DNA from 3 places in the Paenibacillus lacisediminis genome. Region 3 is predicted to be linked to each of the others. Evidence: riboswitches for the same ligand, from Rfam matches in the RefSeq annotation. Region 3 holds a riboswitch; each other region holds the start of a gene.
The links. Region 3 has a riboswitch for cyclic di-AMP ahead of ACLD72_RS29750 (G5 domain-containing protein). Riboswitches for the same ligand answer to the same signal wherever they lie in the genome.
Positions count from the first base shown of each region.

Region 1: linked by a shared signal. The riboswitch ahead of ACLD72_RS31460 (C40 family peptidase) and the one ahead of ACLD72_RS29750 (G5 domain-containing protein) in region 3 are both predicted to bind cyclic di-AMP.
Region 2: linked by a shared signal. The riboswitch ahead of ACLD72_RS04560 (TrkH family potassium uptake protein) and the one ahead of ACLD72_RS29750 (G5 domain-containing protein) in region 3 are both predicted to bind cyclic di-AMP.

Region 1 covers NZ_JBKIAX020000030.1:28,479-34,936, forward strand. The annotation lists gene ACLD72_RS31445 (M1 family metallopeptidase) at 8-2,008, shown strand; gene ACLD72_RS31450 (hypothetical protein) at 2,029-2,859, shown strand; cyclic di-AMP (ydaO/yuaA leader) riboswitch at 3,081-3,217, shown strand; gene ACLD72_RS31455 (C40 family peptidase) at 3,221-3,691, shown strand; cyclic di-AMP (ydaO/yuaA leader) riboswitch at 3,934-4,071, shown strand; gene ACLD72_RS31460 (C40 family peptidase) at 4,076-4,558, shown strand; gene ACLD72_RS31465 (GNAT family N-acetyltransferase) at 4,802-5,305, shown strand; gene ACLD72_RS31470 (c-type cytochrome) at 5,464-5,823, shown strand; gene ACLD72_RS31475 (4a-hydroxytetrahydrobiopterin dehydratase) at 5,902-6,201, opposite strand; gene ACLD72_RS31480 (hypothetical protein) at 6,378-6,458, opposite strand, start outside.
Region 2 covers NZ_JBKIAX020000002.1:266,993-273,450, forward strand. The annotation lists gene ACLD72_RS04545 (S-layer homology domain-containing protein) at 1-423, shown strand, start outside; gene ACLD72_RS04550 (cation:proton antiporter) at 492-1,739, opposite strand; gene ACLD72_RS04555 (potassium channel family protein) at 1,796-2,458, opposite strand; gene ACLD72_RS04560 (TrkH family potassium uptake protein) at 2,482-3,825, opposite strand; cyclic di-AMP (ydaO/yuaA leader) riboswitch at 3,890-4,056, opposite strand; gene ACLD72_RS04565 (CPBP family intramembrane glutamic endopeptidase) at 4,339-6,066, shown strand.
Region 3 covers NZ_JBKIAX020000025.1:55,151-61,608, forward strand. The annotation lists gene veg (biofilm formation stimulator Veg) at 335-610, opposite strand; gene yabG (sporulation peptidase YabG) at 1,122-2,018, opposite strand; gene rsmA (16S rRNA (adenine(1518)-N(6)/adenine(1519)-N(6))-dimethyltransferase RsmA) at 2,082-2,972, opposite strand; gene rnmV (ribonuclease M5) at 2,978-3,523, opposite strand; gene ACLD72_RS29750 (G5 domain-containing protein) at 3,701-4,837, opposite strand; cyclic di-AMP (ydaO/yuaA leader) riboswitch at 5,170-5,380, opposite strand; gene ACLD72_RS29755 (TatD family hydrolase) at 5,575-6,366, opposite strand; gene ACLD72_RS29760 (HD domain-containing protein) at 6,380-6,458, opposite strand, start outside.

The sequences.
Region 1 (6,458 bases), on a different contig from region 3:
CCATTGTATGACCCGACGTACTAAGATCTACGGCATTTCCATCCTTGCTTTGTGTTTAATTCTCGGAACGGCTGGATTTGCCCTCCAGGCAGGCCCGGAGGATGCGGCTTCGTTCGCCCCGGAAAAGGGCAAGCCCAAGGCCTTCCAAAATACCGGACAAACCCCGGCCGCACCGCAGGCCGAAAGCATCCAGCAGCCGAAGGCGGAGGTGCTCAGCAACCGGGTTGCCGAATACCACATCGACGTTGCGCTCAATGAACAGGACGGGACGCTCACCGGCACGGAGACGCTGACATGGACCCATCCCGGCAAAAAAACGGTCAACGAAATTTATTTGCACTTGTACCCCAACGCCTTCTCCTCCCCGGACACCACGTTTATGAAGGAATCGGGCGGAAAGCTACGCGGGGATGTTATGCCCAAGGACGGCTGGGGCTCGATGGAAATCACCGAACTGCGAACGACGGACGGCATTTCCCTGCTCCACCGGTTGCAGTATGTCCAGCCGGATGACGGTAACGCGAAAGACAAAACTTTGGCCAAAGTGCGTCTGCCGGTGGCGGTTCAAGGCGGGGAAAGCCTGACGCTGAAGATGAAGTTTACCGTCAAGCTGCCGAAGGTTTTTGCGCGGATGGGGACGGCGGGAAATTTCGTGATGGCCGGGCAGTGGTTCCCGAAAATCAGCGTATATGAGCCTGCGGGTACCCGGGGGCGCACGGCGGAAGGCTGGAATCTCCACCAATACCACGGAAACTCCGAATTTTATGCCGATTTTGGCATATACAACGTGAGAATTAATGTGCCCGAAACCTATACCGTTGCCGCTACCGGATTTCAGACGAAAAAGGCGGCCATCCGGGATGGACGGAAAACGGTGCAGTTTTATGCCGACGATGTTCACGATTTCGCCTGGGCGGCCTCCCCCGATTTTATTTATGCGGAAGAGCCGTTTTCCTCCTCCGAGGTGCCCGGCGTGCGGATCAAGCTTTACCTGGATCCGGCCCATCAGGACTTGAAAGAGCGCTATTTTTATGCGGCCAAATCGGCTTTATCCAATTTCAGCAGATGGTACGGACGTTACCCTTATTCGACCCTGTCCATCGTAGTGCCCCCCGCGGACGGGAACGGAGCAGGCGGGATGGAATACCCGACGCTCGTGACCGCATTTGGCGCAAGCAGCGACTCTCCCGGGTACGACGAGCTGGAGCGGACGGTCATTCACGAGATCGCGCATCAATTTTTTTACGGCATGATTGCGAGCAACGAATTTGAAGAGGCTTGGCTGGATGAAAGTTTTGCTTCCTATGCGGAGGATAAATTGATGGAGCAGGAGTTCGGAATCAGCCCAACGCTTCCGATTCAGGCCGCGCTGATTTCCGCGCCGGCTCCGCTGACACAAAACGCCTGGAAGTACGGCTCCAGCGACGGCTATACCAAAAATGCCTATTACCGCGGCAAGCTTATTTTGCTCGATATTGAACGCCAGGTGGGGAGCAAAACGATGAAGCGCATTTTAACGGTTTATGCCCACAAATACCGCTTCAAACATCCAACGACGGCCGACTTTCAGCGGGTTGTCGAACAAGTCACCGGTCGCAGCTGGAAAAACTATTTTTCGCAATATGTATACGACGGCAAGATGGCCGATTTCTCCGTTGACCAAATCACGGTGAATCCGCTCCGTCAGAATGGCGCCACCGTTTACGAATCCACCGTCGTCATCTCCCGCAAAGGGGCGACCTATCCGAAGGTTCCGCTGCTGTTCGCGTTCCAAGACGGGCATACGGTGCGAAAACAATGGAAAGGCGAGGACAGCCGCGTCGAGCTTAAGCTGACATACAAGGAGCCGCTTGCCTGGGTGCAAATCGATCCGGACTATTCGCTGGTGGTCGAAAACAAACATATCAACAACTATTTGAAAACGGAGGTGCCCGAACCTCTCCTTTCGCGCTCCAATATGAGCGTGACCAAGCTAATCGAGGCCCTGCTCGGAACGCTTATATGGTAACTTTTAGGGGGTAATAGAGTATGACCTATGTGCGTCAGGGATGGAGCCTGCTGAAAAGCCAGTTTCCCTCCGTCATCATTTTGTTCCTGTATCAGCTGCTGTGGGGGTTGTTTTTGTACCGGCTGGTCGATACTGCCGTTACCGCTCTGCTGCAAAGATATCCTGATCCGCTGCCAACGCAGCTCAGCCGGTTTCTGTTTCTGCTGGAAGGGCGTATTTATTTGGGGAGCAATCCGGACGTCCGCCTTTATTTGGGATTGCTGATCGGCATGGCGGTTCTGCGTCTTCTGCTCACGCCTCTCATTCAAGCGGGAATTTTTTACGGGCTTGTCCCTTCCGAGAGCCGCGCGCACGGACTGCCGCTGTTCCGCGGAATGAAGGAATTCTGGAAACCGGTCGCCCTGTTTTATGCCCTTGAACTTATTTTAATTATGCTGCCTTCCTTCTGGATTGTTCCCAAGCTCCTGCGATTATGGCCGTATCTGCTGGGGTCCGGGGGACAAATGGCCCCGATGCTGACGGGCCTCATCTACATCCTGGGTTGGTTCGTTTACGGCTGGCTGGTAAGGCAATGCCTCCTCTACGTGCAATTTGGATATTTGTTTAAATCCAGCGTCTGGGGTTCCCTCCTCGTCTGTTTCCGGCACCTTCTGCAGGGCATCGGGATCTCCCTGATCCTGGGCGCGTTCGGACTGGGCGTTTTCCTGCTGTTCGGAACGGTCTCCTGGATCTGGACCGGCATGTTGGCGCTGATCCTGCAGCAAACCTACCCTCTTTTTCGCAGCGCTTTTAAAGTTTGGCAAGTCACCTCGCAATATCGCCTCTGGCAGACAAAAACCGAAAAAAGTTAAATTTTTTTCATCTCTCCGAAACCTTTACGGCACAAGGCCTTCGCGACTTTGCGAAGGCCTTGTGTGAGGTTTTCCCCTCTTAATCTTGCGAATTAACCATTGCCAAATGATCCCTGCCTTTGTTAAAATAACAGCAGCACAATTTCAGTAACAGTTTTGTAATTATTTTTGTCATCTTTGGCAGGAAAATAGCAAGCTACGTCGAATAAGTCTTATCAGGTGTGAAATCAAAGCCGAATTCCCTGCGCCGGGGAAACGGGGGAACCACTTTGGGTGAATTGATCTCGTAAGTGAGGGATCATAGGGAACCTTCAACCGAATCCTTAAGCTAACCTCGTAGGCATTGGAAGGAGCATACTTCTTGAAAAAGCGTTTGACCGTAACAGCAGTAAGTTTCGCGTTGCTCTTCACTATCGGAACTGGCAGCGTTTTCGCGGATTCCAAGTTGAACAGCGCCATTGACAATGGTCTCGGATCTCCTTATTCCTCAGGCGGAACAACGACTTCCGGTTTTGACTGTTCCGGATTTACGATGTATGTATTTAACCAACTCGGCATTGATCTTCCTCATCAATCAGGCTCCCAATTCGAGATGGGAACAAAAGTTTCCAAGGACGAATTAATCGCTGGCGATCTGGTGTTCTTCAACACTTCCGGCGATGGCATATCTCATGTTGGCATTTATGTCGGTGACGGCGAGTTTGCGCATGCCTCTTCCTCCAAAGGAGTGGTCATCAGCAAACTGAGCGAGAGCTACTATGAGAAGCGGTATGTCGGAGCGAAACGCATTATGAGCTCCGAGAAATATGAAGCTGTAACGGCCGAACAGTAATCGGAAACACTATAACGATTCGATAAACCCGCAGGGATGATGGGGCAGCCACATCTCTGCGGGTTTTTCATGTTTACATGAAGGCCCTAGGAATCATTACCCAGACTTACCCGCTCCGCAAACAGGCCAAAAGCATCCTTTTTGCCGGGAAACTTGCCAATGTTGGCCCGCTTTGGTAAAATGACCAACAGAAATAGTAACAACTTTGTAATTTTTGTTGTAACGTCGTTTTAGGGTGCATACTACATGAACTGCCGAATTCCCCGCACCCGGGAAACGGGGGAACCACATCAGGGTGAATTGATCTCGCTTCAAAGGGATCATAGGGAACCTTCAACCGAATCCTTAAGCTAACCTCGCAGGCCTTGGAAGGAGTTAGACATCTTGAGAAAGACTTTAGCAGCAGCGGTAACGAGTTTGGCTTTATGCTTCACCCTGGGAGCTGGAAGCGCCTTCGCGGCCGAGCAGGAAACTTCGCTCTCCGGCATTGTCGATTCCGTGTACGGCACGCCCTACAAATACGGCGGCACCAGCACGGCCGGATTTGATTGCTCCGGGTTTACGCGGTATGTGTTTAAGCAAATGGGCGTTACGCTCCCTCGCGTATCCACGGCCCAATACAAGGCAGGTACGGCGGTGTCCAAAAGCGAGCTGCAAGCCGGCGACCTTGTCTTCTTTAACACCCTGGGGGGCGGAAAAGTATCGCATGTAGGCATCTACGTTGGCGACGGAGAATTTGCCCATGCCTCCTCTTCCAAAGGAATCCGGATCGACAAGTTGAGCAACAGTTATTATGAGAACCGCTACGTTGGCGCGAAGCGGGTGCTCAGCAAATACGGTTACTCCGTGTACGCAGCGGAATCTTGAACCTCCGCCGGCGCTTTATTTCCGCTTCACATGACCTGCCTGCCGTAAGCCTATTCCATGCGAAATGGCTTGCGGTTTTTTTCATCCCTATCTATATAACGAAGCGACACGCCAAAAGGTTACCGATTTTTTGTGTATTCCCATATATCCACAGGAGTCCGAACGCCGGCAAAACCTTTACAAGTTAAGTAAATCCCGTTAGAGTGAGGGTAATAGGAATGCCGTTTTTAAAGGAGGATCCTAATGGATAAACCGATTATTCAATTTCGCATCGTCCCCATGGAAGAGAGCCACGGCGCGGAAATCTGCACCTGGCGTTACGATTCTCCCTATGACATCTACAGCTGGCTTCCTTGGGAACAAATGAAAGCGCTCGATGTTGAATTCGGCAATCCGGCGATCAGAGCGGAGCAATACGTGTCTGTGCTGGACGAAAGCGGAGAACTTGCGGGATTTGCTCAATATTTCCCGCTTAAGGATGTCACGCGGCTCGGCATCGGCATGAAACCGGAATTGTGCGGACATGGGCTCGGCAAACGATTTGTAACAAAGATCGTCGAGGAGGCACTGCGGCGGAAACCGGACCATGAGATCGACCTGGAAGTGCTTACGTGGAACACCCGGGCGATTCGCGCTTATCAAAAGGCCGGCTTCACCATCACGGACCTTTACGAGAAAATGACCCCTGGCGGTATCTCCAAGCCTTTTTATTGCATGGTTTATCGGGGGCCTCGGGCTTCATCCTAAAGGCCCTTGATCTGTTAGAGCGGACTTGCCTATGAAGTTTGTTACAAATTTTACCGCGATTGCGATGGAATTGTTCCTATTTTTGACACAAAGACTATGATCGAGCGGCATGTTCCGTTATAATGATTAAGGTAGCTTACATAGGAGGGGCGATTGGAATGCAAAAGTGGATCATGAGCGGGTTGTTTCTCGTAGCTTGCGCTTTGGCCGTCGTACTGATGTTCACCCTGCCAAGCCGGGAGCAGACCGCTAAGGAAGCCAAACCGCAATTGCCTGAAATTACGATGAATGCGGAACAAGCCGAAGCCACCGTCAAAGCCAACTGTATCACCTGCCACGGAGATCAGTTGCAAGGAGGCGCGGGACCGAATCTGCAAAAGATCGGCGCCGAACTGACGGCTGACCAGCTTTACGGCATTATCACCAAAGGCAAAGGCGGAATGATGCCTTCCTTCAAAGATCGGCTGAAGGATGAAGAGATTGCCAACGTTGCGATGTGGCTCGCGGAGAAAAAATAAGAAAAACACCTAAATTGCACACGAAAAGTACGCCCGCCGGAAACTTAAGCGTTTCCGGCGGGCGTTTTTTTGCCTGGCCTAATCCGCAGCGCGCATTTTGTCAAACGCCTCGTTATATTGCTGCGCTTCTTTAATATCCACTGCCGTAATTCCGCCTTCTTCCCATGAGGTCAGCCGGAGCGTCACGGTTTTATAGTCGATCGTAATAAACGGGTGATGATTAAACGCTTCTGAAATTGCGGCTACCTCATCCACGAAAGCAATACCCTTCATAAAATTGGAGAACGTATATTTGCGGAAGATCCATCGTCCTTCCTCAAGTTCCCAGCCTTCCAGCTTTTCCAAATGCGCTTGTACTTCTTGCGGTGTAAACGGCATCATTTATCCTCCCCGTTCTCTTCAAGAACTCCTTATTATGTAAGTATCCCCTGGCGCATCGGGACCTAAGCTTCCGGCCCCGTCCTCTACTATTTTATTCTGCAAACAACCTGAACATGCGTACTGCTTCCTGACTAACTATTTTACCACGGAACCCCGGGTCAAACCAAATTTCTCTAGATCAAAGCCACGGAGGTAAGCTCTTCGTCCCCGATCAGAACATTGATGCGGTGTCCTTCCGGATCATAGATGACGAT
Region 2 (6,458 bases), on a different contig from region 3:
TACATTGCCAAAGCACTGGGATTAGGCACAGATATAAAGGAAGCGCAGGTTTACCCTGATGTGAAGCTTGATACGCGTGGGGGCTACATAGGCGCTGCCAGCAAAGCCGGAATCATTACAGGATACCCGGACGGGAAATTCAGACCGGATCAGTATATTACCCGTGAGGAAATGGCCTTGATGATGGTGCGTGCCCTGAATTACGGCGAATATCAGCCAACCTTAAGCGGCACTCCGGCACAGGCTTTGGCGAAATTTAAGGATGCCTCCAAGATTCGTTATCAAGAAGCTGTAGCCAAAACAGTAAAGGCCGGCGTTATCCAGGGGGTGACAACAAACACCTTCCAGCCTCAAGGGAATGCAACACGCTCACAGGCTACGGTAATGATCAAGCGGGTGTTGGATAAGCTGAATTCGAATTAGCTGAATCTGACGAGCTAATGATAGAGCCTTCAGTTACATTATTGAAAACTAAAACCGCCACCCAAGCCTTACGGCTTTCCGGTGGCGGTTTCTTTGATTTCCAAACCGAGTTTTTTGGCGGCCCAGCCGGTGGTGCTGGCCTGAATGATGATCGTCAGTACAATCGCCATAAAAGCCAGCGCGGTAATCACGTTGGAATGGGCGATTCCCATCCCGGCGATCATGCCGGACAAGGCGGCCGGGATCACCCCGGTTTCGCGCACCCAGCACATAAACAGCAGTTCGCGCCACGTCCACTTCACCTTCCGGTCGGGCCAGGCGCACGCCAGCACCGACAACGGGCGGGCCACAAACATCAGGATCAGCACCGCCGCAAGACTTGGCCAGAACCATTGCCCGAGCATCGCAAAGTTCACCTGACTGCCCAGCAGCACAAAGATCAGCATGCGCATCATGACCGTCATATTTTCGGCGAAAGAGCTCATTTCCAAATGGCTTTCTTTCAAGGACAAGCCAAACGTTTCGGCATTACCCCAGATCACCCCGGCGACAAACGTAGCCATAAACCCGCTGACATGCAGCAAATCGGCGGTAAGGTACGAGGATAACGCGCAGACCGTCATAACGATCGTGGAATAGTTGCGAAAATAGCCGTGGCGGGCATGTCCCGCCAAATAAGTCAGTATGCCCGAGATGATAAGGCCAACAAGAATCCCGCCCAGTGCGGTTTTGACAAATTCCCAGGACATCGCGCCAAAATCCAGCGCCCCGCCGCCGGCAACCGCGGCCAGCAGCGAAAACGTTAAAATCGAGCCAGTAGCGTCGTTAAAGGCCGATTCGCTTTCTACCGTCTCGCGAACCCGCTCCTTGATTTTTACCTGTTTGAATACCGGAATAATCGAAGCCGGATCGGTGGAGGCAATAACCGCCGCGGCCAAAAAGGCAAACAGCCAATCGACGCCAAACAGGTAGTGGACACCAGCACCGACGACGATCGTCGAAATCAGCACGCCCGGCACGCTCAGCAGAGATAACGTAATCCATACGTTGCGAAGCCCGCTGAGCCGCAAATTCCGCCCGCCGTCAAACAAAATCAGCGCCGATCCCACCGTTAATATCAATTGATTGATCAGCGATCCGCTCGTTTCATGAATCAGTCTGAGCCCGGGACCCAGCAGCATGCCTACGGCGATGAACACCGCCACATCCGGCAGCCTCAGCCATGCCGCCAGCTTGCCCGCAACCACCCCAACGCTGATGACGAATAAAATTAAGATCAGAAAATGATGTATCGCTTCGGTTACAGCCGATTCCACACCCGCCACATCCCAACATCGAAAGTGAATCAACTCTTTTTATTATGATCCGATAATTATTCGTTAATGACTTCCTCGAACTCCTCAATATTTTTCTTCGATCCGATGATGACCATAATGTCCCCTTCCTGCAGCTGATCCATGGCGGTTGGCGCCACCAGAATGCTTCCGTCGCGATGAATGGCGACGACGCTGCAGCCAAAACGGGCGCGCGGGTTCAGCTCTCCCAAGTTTCTCCGATCCAGGCAAGCGGGAACATTCATTTCCACAATGCTGTATTCCTTGGACAATTCGATATAATCCAGCAGATTCGGAGTCACGAGCTGATGCGCCACGCGGACGCCCATATCCCGTTCCGGAAAAATAACGCGGTCTACGCCGAGCTTTTGCAGCGCGCGCCCGTGCAAGACGGAAATCGCCTTGGCGACCACTGTCTTGACCCCCACATCCTTCAATAAGATCGCCGCCAAAATGCTCATCTGAATATCGTCGCCAATCGCGACGATCCCGCAGTCGAAATTGCGGACGCCCAGCGATTTCAGCACTTCCTCGTCCGTGGCGTCCGCCACAACGGCGTGCGTAAGCTGGTCGCTCATTTCGTTTACCACCTCTTCGTCCCGGTCGATGCCCAGCACCTCATACCCGAGGTCCATCAACTCCAAGGCGAGGCTGGAGCCGAACCGGCCCAGTCCGATGATTACAAACTGCTGCATTTTCATGGTTAATCCTGAGTCCCCTTATCTTATCCTATAATCATTTTGCCTTCCGGATGGCGGTACAATTCCTTGCCTTTCTTCGGTCCAAGCGCATAGGCTAGCGTAAGCAGCCCGAGCCTACCGGCGAACATCGTAAAGCTGATGATGATTTTGCCGATCACCGTCAGCTTCCCGGTCAGCCCCATCGATAGACCGACGGTGCCAAACGCCGAGGTCGTCTCGAACAAAATGCTCAGAAAGCTGGCGTCCTCGGTCGTGGACAGCACCATGGCGACAGCTACCACCAGGAATAAAGCAAGCATCGTAATCGTAACCGCTTTAAAAATACGCTCCTGCGCCATCCGGTACCGGAACAGGACGAGGTCCGACCGACCGCGGATCATGGAGAACACAGCGCCGACGAGGATGGTGAACGTGGTCGTTTTAATCCCGCCGCCGGTTGAGCTGGGCGAAGCCCCGATGAACATCAGGATGATGATAAAAAATTGCGAGGCCTGCCGCAGCGCGCCGATGTCAAGCGTGTTGGCCCCCGCCGTCCGCGGCGTCACCGACTGAAACAGCGAGGCCCAAAATTTCCCGCCCCAACCGAGCGGCGCCAGGGTACGCGAATTGGTGAATTCGAATATAAATATAACCAGAGCCCCGACCACAATCAGCGCCGCCGTCATCGACAGCACCACCTTGGAATGCAGCGACAGCTTGCGGCGCCGCCGGAAATCCATGATGTCCGACATAACGATGAACCCGATACCCCCGGACACGATCAGAAACATCGCCACGAAGTTGACGATCGGATCCGCCACGTACATCGTCAAACTGCGGTATCCGCCAAACAGGTCAAAGCCGGCGTTGTTAAACATCGATACCGCATGAAAAACGCCGAAGTACAGCGCGCGTCCGAGCGGCATGTCAAACGCCCAGCGAATGGCGAACAGCAGCGCCGCGCAGGATTCGATGACCAGCGAATACATCAGCACCTTGCGGATCAGGCGGACGATGCCTTCCATCGTGTTTTGGTTCATCGCCTCCTGCAGGATCAGCCGGTCCTTCAGCGAAATTTTCCGTTTCAACACAAGTGAAAACAGAGTGGCCATGGTCATAAAACCAAGCCCGCCGACCTGAATCAGCAGCATGATTACAACTTGGCCAAACGTGGAAAAATAGGTCCCGGTGTCACGGACGACCAGTCCCGTCACACAAGTCGCCGAAGTAGCCGTAAACAGCGCATCGACGAACGGCAGCGTTTCCCCCGTCGTACTGGAAATCGGCAGCATCAGCAGCAGCGATCCCAGCAGAATGATGAGCGCAAATCCCAACACCAGAATTTGCGGCGGGGAAAAGCTGATTTTTTTGAAAAGCAATTCATTCACCCCATTGTTGTCGTAAAAGAACAAAAGAAAAAAGCACTGGAAATCCAATGCCTTTCGGTTTTTGGTTCCTGCTGCATGCGGCCTACGAGGTTAGCTGACGGATTCGGACATGCACAGTTGCCCTAATCGCCGGACTAGGCAGCCATGCGCCTGCTGCCCAAATCAAGCGAAATTCACCCCAAAAAAATCGGTTCCCCCGTTTTCGAAGTCGAAATTCGGCCCTATTTTTTTCAATTGTTTTCATTCATTTTCGTCAAATGGATTATAATCCTTATTTACTTTCACTACAAAGGCGTATTTTCATTAAAAACGGTGAAAAAGCGCTGGAAACGGGAAATCCCCGATCTTCTTCCCGTTCAATCTGAGCCATGCTAAGGCATAACGGGAATATTGCGTCTTTTCATCATTTTTGCCTGCAACTGGCGCTGGAAATCCCACTATGTTATCTTTACTGTGATGTAGTTGCCGTAAAATCATACCCGTGCACAAAAATTTTTAAAAAGGAGTTTTGTAATGTTTTCACCTATGAAACCGTCCAGCCGCAGGCTGAAGACAAAAACGCTTTGGCTAATGGCCCTGATCGGCTTGGTCGTCTTCTTCATCGTCCAGGTCTTTCCGTCCACGGCTTCCGACACGCTGCAGATGGAACAGTCGGATAACGTTATCACCAAAGCGCAGGCCAGAACGAAAGCGATCGATTTTGCCCAGTCGGAGCTGAACATCGATTTGTCCGGTCACCCCGAAAATGCGCTCGTTACATATGAATCGCGCTCCGATTTGTACGGTTATTTAACGAAGGCGGATTTGCTTGCCACGTACATGAAAACATATGATAAACAATTTCCGTACGACGTTTTTCGCGTCCGTTTTAATGAGCCAAATGATGTGCTGGGCGCTTTGACCGTGGACGTTCACATGACGACCGGCAAAGTCGTGAGTTTTGAGGAAATCGCTTCGTCGAGCAATGCGAACAAGCAGATGATGCTCAACTACGGTACCGAAACCAACGATTCGATGCGCGCCTGGGAAGGCGACTTGACGATGGAGGAGAAGGAGCGGCTCGCCGCACCGTATCTGTCGGCGTTTGGTTTTGATCCGTCCAAGCTCGAACTCGTGTCCGGCGAGGGCGATGTCGGCCTGCTCTATAACGTAAAGGGGGTTGAACTCGGAGAATCGCGGGCAGCGATCGATATCCGCTACGAATACGGCGCCGTGTCATCGCTCGAAAGCTATTTTACGGTTCCTAAGCCGCATGCCGATTACGTCGCCGGCCAGACGCGCCTCGCCAACTGGCTTACCTTTGCCGGATACGCCCTGTTCACGGTTGTGCTCGGTATTCTGGCCATCGTGTACAGCGCGCTGACGCGGGCGCACACCTCTTTTAAACGCGGGATTCTTCTGGCCTCTGCCTACTTCGTCTTGTCCGTCATCGGGACAGTCAACATGCTGCCGGTATTCGAAAAGGATGGGCTGGGTCCGATCGTGCTGGCGGTCGGGTTCGTGATTCAAGGGCTGGTCACCTTGATTCTTGCCGCTTCCGTATACTTCTCGCTCGTTGGTGGAGACGGACTGTGGCGGAAAAACGGCATCAATTTGTGGGCACGGTCCAGGGAGGAAGGGTACGGCCGCCACGTGCTGACCTCGGTAGCCGACGGCTACGCGTGGGCGTTGATTTTGCTCGGGGTGCAGTCGGTCGTATTCTTCATCCTGGAAAGAACGATTCATACGTGGTCGACAACCGATGCGACACAATCGCCATACAACATGGTCTACCCGATCCTGTTCCCGCTGCTCGCCTGGGTGGCCGGGATCGGCGAAGAAGCCGTCTACCGGTTGTTCGGCATTCCTATGCTGAAAAAGATGTTCCGCAGCACGTTTGTCGCCAGTTTGCTGACGACCTTGATCTGGGCTTTCGGCCATACGCTGTATCCGATCTATCCGGTCATTTCGCGGCCGATCGAACTGACCTTTATCGGGCTGCTGTTCAGCTTCATTTTCCTGCGTTACGGCTTTGCGACCGTCGTTTTCGCGCATGTGATCTTTGACAGCATCCTTATGGCTTTGAGCCTGATGTTTATGGGCGGAGCGCTGAATATCGCCGCCGGCCTGTTCTATATCGCCCTGCCGGCGATCGTCGCTTACGTGATCTATCTGTTCAACCCGCCGGGCAAAGAGCGCCCGGGCTCTTCGCCGCTGCAACCACAGCAGCCGCAGCCCCCGCAGTTGTTGCAGCAGTCGTAGCCTCCAGCCGCTGCAACCCCCGCGCTGCTGCTGCAGTCGTATCCTCCAGCCGCTGCAACCTTCGCGTTGCTGCTGCAGTCGTAGCCTCCAGCCGCTGCAACCCTCCGCGCTGCTGCTGCAGTCGTAGCCTCCAGCCGCTGCAACCTCCGCAGCTGCTGCAGCAATCGTAGCCTCCAGCCGCTGCAACCTCCGCGTTGCTGCTGCTGTCGTAGCGGCTAGTGGGGAGGGTAGACGCCACAGAACACAAAAAACCGCCGGAGCCATTCGCTTCGACGGTTTTTTTGTGTGCAAACTTGTGTTTTAAGTGCCTGCCGCTACTTCCGAAAAATAGCGGTAATTTTCGGCGTTATTTTGAAACATTCCCGCTCCTGCACAAAATAGCGGAACTTTTT
Region 3 (6,458 bases):
TTTGGGCGTTGCTCTAAGGGACACCAGCGACCTTATCCGCCCATTTTCCAGGTATTTCCCAGCCTAACGGACACAGGCGACCCTATTTCGCTCTAAACCAGTTCATCCAGGGCAATTTGAGGTAAATAACGTCATCTCTGTCCGTTACATTTTGCAGACCTCCGTTTTCCCTCAAATAACGGCTCTGGTGTCCCTTAGCCCCCCACGTCCCTCTTCTCCCCCCCTCTCTCCCTGCGTATCGCCCTCTACCGTGTCCGAAATTTTATAAATTATTTAAAGTTTAAAAAACGGCTCCGCTGATGGCGGAAGCCGTTTACTGAATTCATCATGATGTTCACGGTTTAATATACGAAATCCGCACCTCGTTGTTGTCGTCGCAAATCATGACCTCAACAGATTCGGTTAGTATATCGGCATAACTGTAAGACACACGCTTAAATGTCTGATGCTCCTGGTCCAGCTTCACGATAAAGACCGAAGGATAGGTTTCCTCCAACACTCCGGTGCGTTCGATGGTCTTTCGGCGACCTCCGTTTGCCCGTAGCATAATTTTTTGTCCAACGTGGGCGTCGAGACTATGCTTGATTTCCGACAGCGCATTTTTAGCCATTACCTGTGACCACCTTCTTTCTCAAACCATTATACAGGAAACGATAACCTTTGTCAAATCAAAATAATTAATTATATCAGCATGGAAAAACTCATGTCAATGAATTTTTTTCGACACGACCTGACTTCCCCTTCCCGAAAGAATTAATCTGCCGGTACAACCGACTGTCGGCCTGCAAAATAGCGGCACTTTATGTACTAATTATTCGGAGACCCAGCATGTTCATCTTCATTAGGGGAATTTTATGTACTTATTTCCCTACGAATGGTCCGGAACGTAGGCATTTCCTTGCGACAGGGGAAAATAACGACAACAATTTCCTCTATATCTCTCAAATGATCGGATACTGCTGGAATAACGGCATTTTTTGCCCCTATTTGTTGGCACAACCTAAAAATAGGAGCTTTCAGCTTTGAGCCTTTTTATTGCCAAAATATACGCGCTCCCTCGCATAATGCAAAAAACCGGAGGCCCAAAAAACTTTGGAACTTCCGGTTTAATACGCTCGCTATCACATGGAAGGCACAACTTTAAGCGTGGACAAATCTTTCAGCTTGGGCAGGCCAATCCGGTAGCTGCCGCGCGTTTCAATGCCCCCGACGCCCTGCGCACCGCTGATCGTATGGTTCAGGACATCCGTAATTTGAATCGTATCGCGTATGGATGTCAGCGAGGCCTTGGCGGCGATATACACAGGGTCCAGGGCGTGGATCAGCACGCGACCCGGGGAACTGGCAAAATTGGCCCCCGCCTGCAATAACGCTTCGAAATGCGACTGGCAGGCGCCGGCCACGATCGTTAACGTATCGAAATTGCGTTCGAATTGTCTGGCCGTCTGAATGGCTTCCACGAAATGTTTGGAATTTTTATAGCTGGTCAAATTGTACAGGTCGCCGGTAGGCCGCTGCTTCAAAACGCCGTCATGGCCGGTCAGCACCACGATATCCGGGCGGACCGTCGGCAGCAGCCGGTACAAGGCATTAGCCATCTGCGACTCCGAGACATAGTAGCCTTGAGCGGGCACCCGCAGCTTCTCGTACAGGCTTAAGCTTTTTTGTAAATATCTTTGATCCCCGTCCAGATGCAACACCTTGCCCGGCACTTCAAAATAAGCTGGCTCCCCCAGCGAGTACCATTCCCCGCCAATGGTCATCCGGTTGCGCTCCGCCAGCTGCTTCCGGTCCTCGGCCAACCGCTTCAGCGACTCCGTCGCCTTGATGCGCGCGCGCTGCGTTGTTTCTCCGGGGGCATCCCGGTCTATACGGATCAAATCGCTTAAAGGCGCATCCGCCAGCAGCCGGAATTCCGTTCCCTTGATGATCGCTTCACTCCGCGCGATGCTTGCTACCCGGAACGTAACATCCCCGCCATAAGATTTGCGGACGACCAAGTCTCCCAAATTCGTCAAGTTGATCACCTCTATCCCATGGTATGGGCAAAAGGTGGGATTGGTTACTGCGGCGGCCCCCTGCTACGGCCGCTTCAATCCGGCTTGCAGCAAGGTGTTGCTCAGCCCCGCAAACTCCGCCAAATCCAGTGTTTCGGCGCGGCGCGACGGGACGATCCCGGCCTCCTCCAGCAGTTGCTCCAGCCGTTCCCGGCCTTCGCCCGGGAAGAAACGGCTTTTCAGATTGTTGGAAATCGTCTTGCGCCGCTGGGCGAAGGAGGCCTGCACCACCTCAAAGAAAAACGCCTCATCCTCAACCGACACCGGCGGCTCCTTGCGCACCGACAGGCGGATGACAGCCGACTCCACGTTCGGCTGCGGGATGAACACGCTGTGCGGCACCGTGCAGACCAACTCCGGCACGCTGTAGTACTGAACCGCGATGCTGAGGCTGCCGTAGTCCTTGCCGCCCGGCGAAGCGGCCATCCGCTCTGCCACTTCCTTCTGGATCATCACGACGATATGCTCCAGCGGCAGCTTCTCCTCGAGCAGCTTCATCAGGATCGGCGTCGTTACGTAATACGGCAGATTGGCGACGACGCTAACGCCGCTGACACCGGCAAATTCGGCGGCAAAGAGCGCCTGCAGGTCCAGCTTCAGCACGTCCCCGTGAATGACGTGAACGTGCTGATGCGGCTCCAGCACCTCCCGCAGGATCGGCAGCAGGCGCTGATCGATCTCCACGGCCGCGACCTTGCCCGCTTCCAGAGCCAGCTTCTCCGTCAGTGCGCCGATCCCCGGGCCGATTTCGAGCGCCCCTTTGGTGGCGTCGAGGCCGGCGGCGGCGACGATCTTGCCGAGGATGTTCTGGTCGATCAAAAAGTTCTGTCCCAAGCTTTTCTTAAACGAAAATCCGTACCGCTGAATGATCTCCTTCGTCCGGCGCGGCGTGGACACGTCTTCCCTTGTGCTCATGGCCTCTATACCCCTTCATTCTCCAACTTGGCGAGCGCATCCGCAAACTCCTCGCGGCTGATCCGGAACACCGTCAAACGCTTGTACAGCTGTTTGCCGTTGCAGTACCCGATGCCGAGCAGTTCCCCCAGCGCCTTGCGCCGTGCCGCCGCCTGCGGATGCACGATCAGCCCCGCCGTCATCAAGTCTTCCCAGTCGATCTGACCCTCTACTCCCGGCGCTTCGCTGCGCACGCGGGATAACGCCTCGCGGATCGCTGCCGGAGAGGCGTTTTCGATCCCGATATCGCCTCGCTTCGTCGCGTCCGCTTCCCGCAGGAACGCATGCTTGCAGCCAGGCACCCGGTTGGCGATGATCTTGCGGATCCGTTCCCCGGCATGGTCGGGATCGGTAAAAATGATCACTCCGCGCCGCTCCTGCGCCAGGGCGATTTTCCGCAGCGTCGTCTCATTGATGGCGGAGCCGCCCGTTTCGATCGTATCCGCCTCCACGGCCCGCTTGACGGCCACGGTGTCATCCCGGCCTTCCACCACGATGACTTCTTTAATCATGTGTCTTCTTCCCTTCCGTTTACAGCAAAAAGAAGAGGAATCGTATCCTCTTCTAATCCAAGTGTCTTATTCATCATCATAATAGAGGTTGTTCAAAAAGTCATCTTTTTATCATGAAGAAGGCTTTTTGAACACGCTCAAAGTATCTCGTTCCCGTCCACACCAGGACGGGGCGAATTAATTCAATTCCGGTTTGGTCGGACCGATCACGTAAACGGTGCGGCCCTTCTTGCGGCCAAAATTATTGGCTGCCTTTAAACTGTCGTAATATACGTCGATCTTGTTGCCGTCGATCGCTCCGCCGGTATCCTCCGCTTTCCGGAAGCCGATGCCTTCGATATAGACCCACCAGCCCAGCGGTACGACGTCTTTGTCCACGGCGATCGTCTGCCCCTCGGTAACGCGGGTGCCGGAAGCCGTGCGCGTTCCGATGCCGTCCTCCTCGGAGGAATAAGCGGTGAGCGTGACGTTTTTAAGTACTTTTTTATATTTGAATGAGACTCCGCTTTTCGTTGTCGTTCCGCTAACGCTGACCCCGTCCGAACTGCGGGTCATGCTGGCGGACATCACCGCGGTCGGCTGCTTGGTGCCGACGGCAATGACTTTCGGCTGTGCGGTCTTGGAGACCTCTTTGCCGAGCCATCGCTTCGTCACAAACTTGCCGTCCTCATAAGTTTTCTCCACGGTGTGGACAACCAACCCTTTGCTGCCTTGCTGAACGACCTTGGTTTCACCTTTCGGCAAACTGTCATCGGCCGTTTTGACAACGGTAAACGGTACGGCTTCTTTTTGCTTGACGGTATGTTGTTTCACCCGAACAATTTTGATGTTCATGCTGGCTGCAACTTTGCTGTCCAAAGCGGGCGTTACCTTATCATTCTGATCCAGGGTGATGCCAAGTTCGGAAATGGCGCCCTTTACGGTGCTCTCAGACGTAAAATCAACTTTGGCCGTTCCATCGACGATGATCTTCACCGGAACCGCCCGTTCGATAACGATGCGGTCTCCGTCCGAAAACAGGCTGTCGAGCGGACGCGATACGGTGTCTTGCGGCGCAAGCTTAATGGATTGTTCCTCCAGCAGATGAGCCACCTTCGATTCCGTCGTTTCCACCGACTGGACCTTCCCGTCGATGACCAGAGATACTTGTTTACGCTCCTGACCAAACGTCCAGATCAGGATGATGATGATTAGTGCGATGCTCAGTACGCCGACAAGCGTAATCTGACGAAAATTCTCATGCTTCCATCGCATTGCGTAAGACATGCTGGATGAGCGTGATTCATGGGTCTCCCCGTTTCGGAAAATGCCCATTTCTTCCGTCCTCCTTCATAGTCCCGCCGTAAGGTCGATGCATGATACGGTTGACGCGACTACAGTTCTTGTTTACGAAACGCGCTTAGAGGTTGTTCAAAAGTCATATTTTGATCACGAAGCAGGCCGCCCTGACTTTTGAACTCACATTTTAAAAAAACAAACCTCGCATTTCGCATCCTTCCCCAGTCTTATCGGCATTTGTCACCTCCTGTTTATCAACAGTATGATGACCCTATTACTTTTATTCAAAACAAAAGAAGCCCAAAGAAAGAGTTAGAGGAACTCCCTTCGTGGCTTCCTGATTTGTCTAGGTGTAATAGGCTGCACGAGTTACCTCTCTTGGTACGCTTACGAGGTTAGCTGTCGGGTTCGGACGAAAGAGAGCCGCCCTTTCTCAGTTCGTTCGCTCATGGCGCAACGACCTCGAATTCACCCCTAAGACCCTGAAAAGGAATCATTTGCAAACCTGGCCGGCATCATCCGATCCATGTTTGCACCGGTTCCCCCGTTCTCCATGCGGAGACTCAGCGAGACTGGTTCACGGAACCAAGTTATCGAACGGCTCGTCAAGCTAAAAAATGAGCCGCAGCGATTACTGAAAAAATTCTATCCTGTTTCGATGCATGTTGTAAAGAACCAATCAACCACGTTTTTTTAAAAAAATGGTTAAAAAAATGTAATAAACATGCTGTTTTCAGTTAAAATGCATTAATCTTTCGATTATCCTCATTTTTTCAGCGGTTTTTCTCCGTTATACTCGGTATGCCAAATAGTTCCAGTCCATTTTGGGTGGTAATTTCGGCGATTTCCTCCAAAGAGACCCCCTTCAGCTCGGCCGCCATTTCGGCTACCAAACGCACATGGGCCGACTCGTTACGTTTCCCACGAAATGGATGTGGAGTTAAATAAGGGGAGTCGGTCTCGATCAATAAACGGTCCATCGGTGTCTTAGCCAGGACCTCTTTGGGCTGCTTTGCATTTTTAAACGTAATCGGCCCGCCAAACGACAAATGAAATCCCAGATTTAGACACAATTTAGCAATTTCCCAGCTGCCGGAGAAGGAATGCATCACCCCTCCGACTTCATTCGCCTTTTCCTCGCGCAAGATCCGCACGACATCCTCGTGGGCGTCGCGGTTATGAATGGAAATCGGCATCCCCAGGCTGCGGGCCAGGCCGATTTGCTTGCGGAACACCTCATGCTGAACGTCTTTGGGCGACGTGTCCCAATAATAATCGAGCCCGATTTCGCCAATGGCTACCACTTTTTCGTGCTTGCAAAGTTCGGCGATCCAGTCCAAATCGCCCTCCTTCATCGTGATCGCATCCTGCGGATGCCAGCCGACAGCGGCGTAAATGAAATCATACGTTTCCGCCAGCTTCATCGTCGACGGGATCGTTTCGCGGTTAAATCCGATGTTGATCATGCGCGTAACCCCTTGCTCCACCGCGCGTTGAATCACTTCCTCCCGGTCCTCGTCGAACTGTGGAGCGTCCAAATGCGTATGCGTGTCGAATAACATGATCGTATCGTTCCTCCTAACGTGTCTGTTCAAATATTCGGGCAATGGCCGGCGGCAATTGATCCCGCACCGCACACAATTTATTATCCGGATAA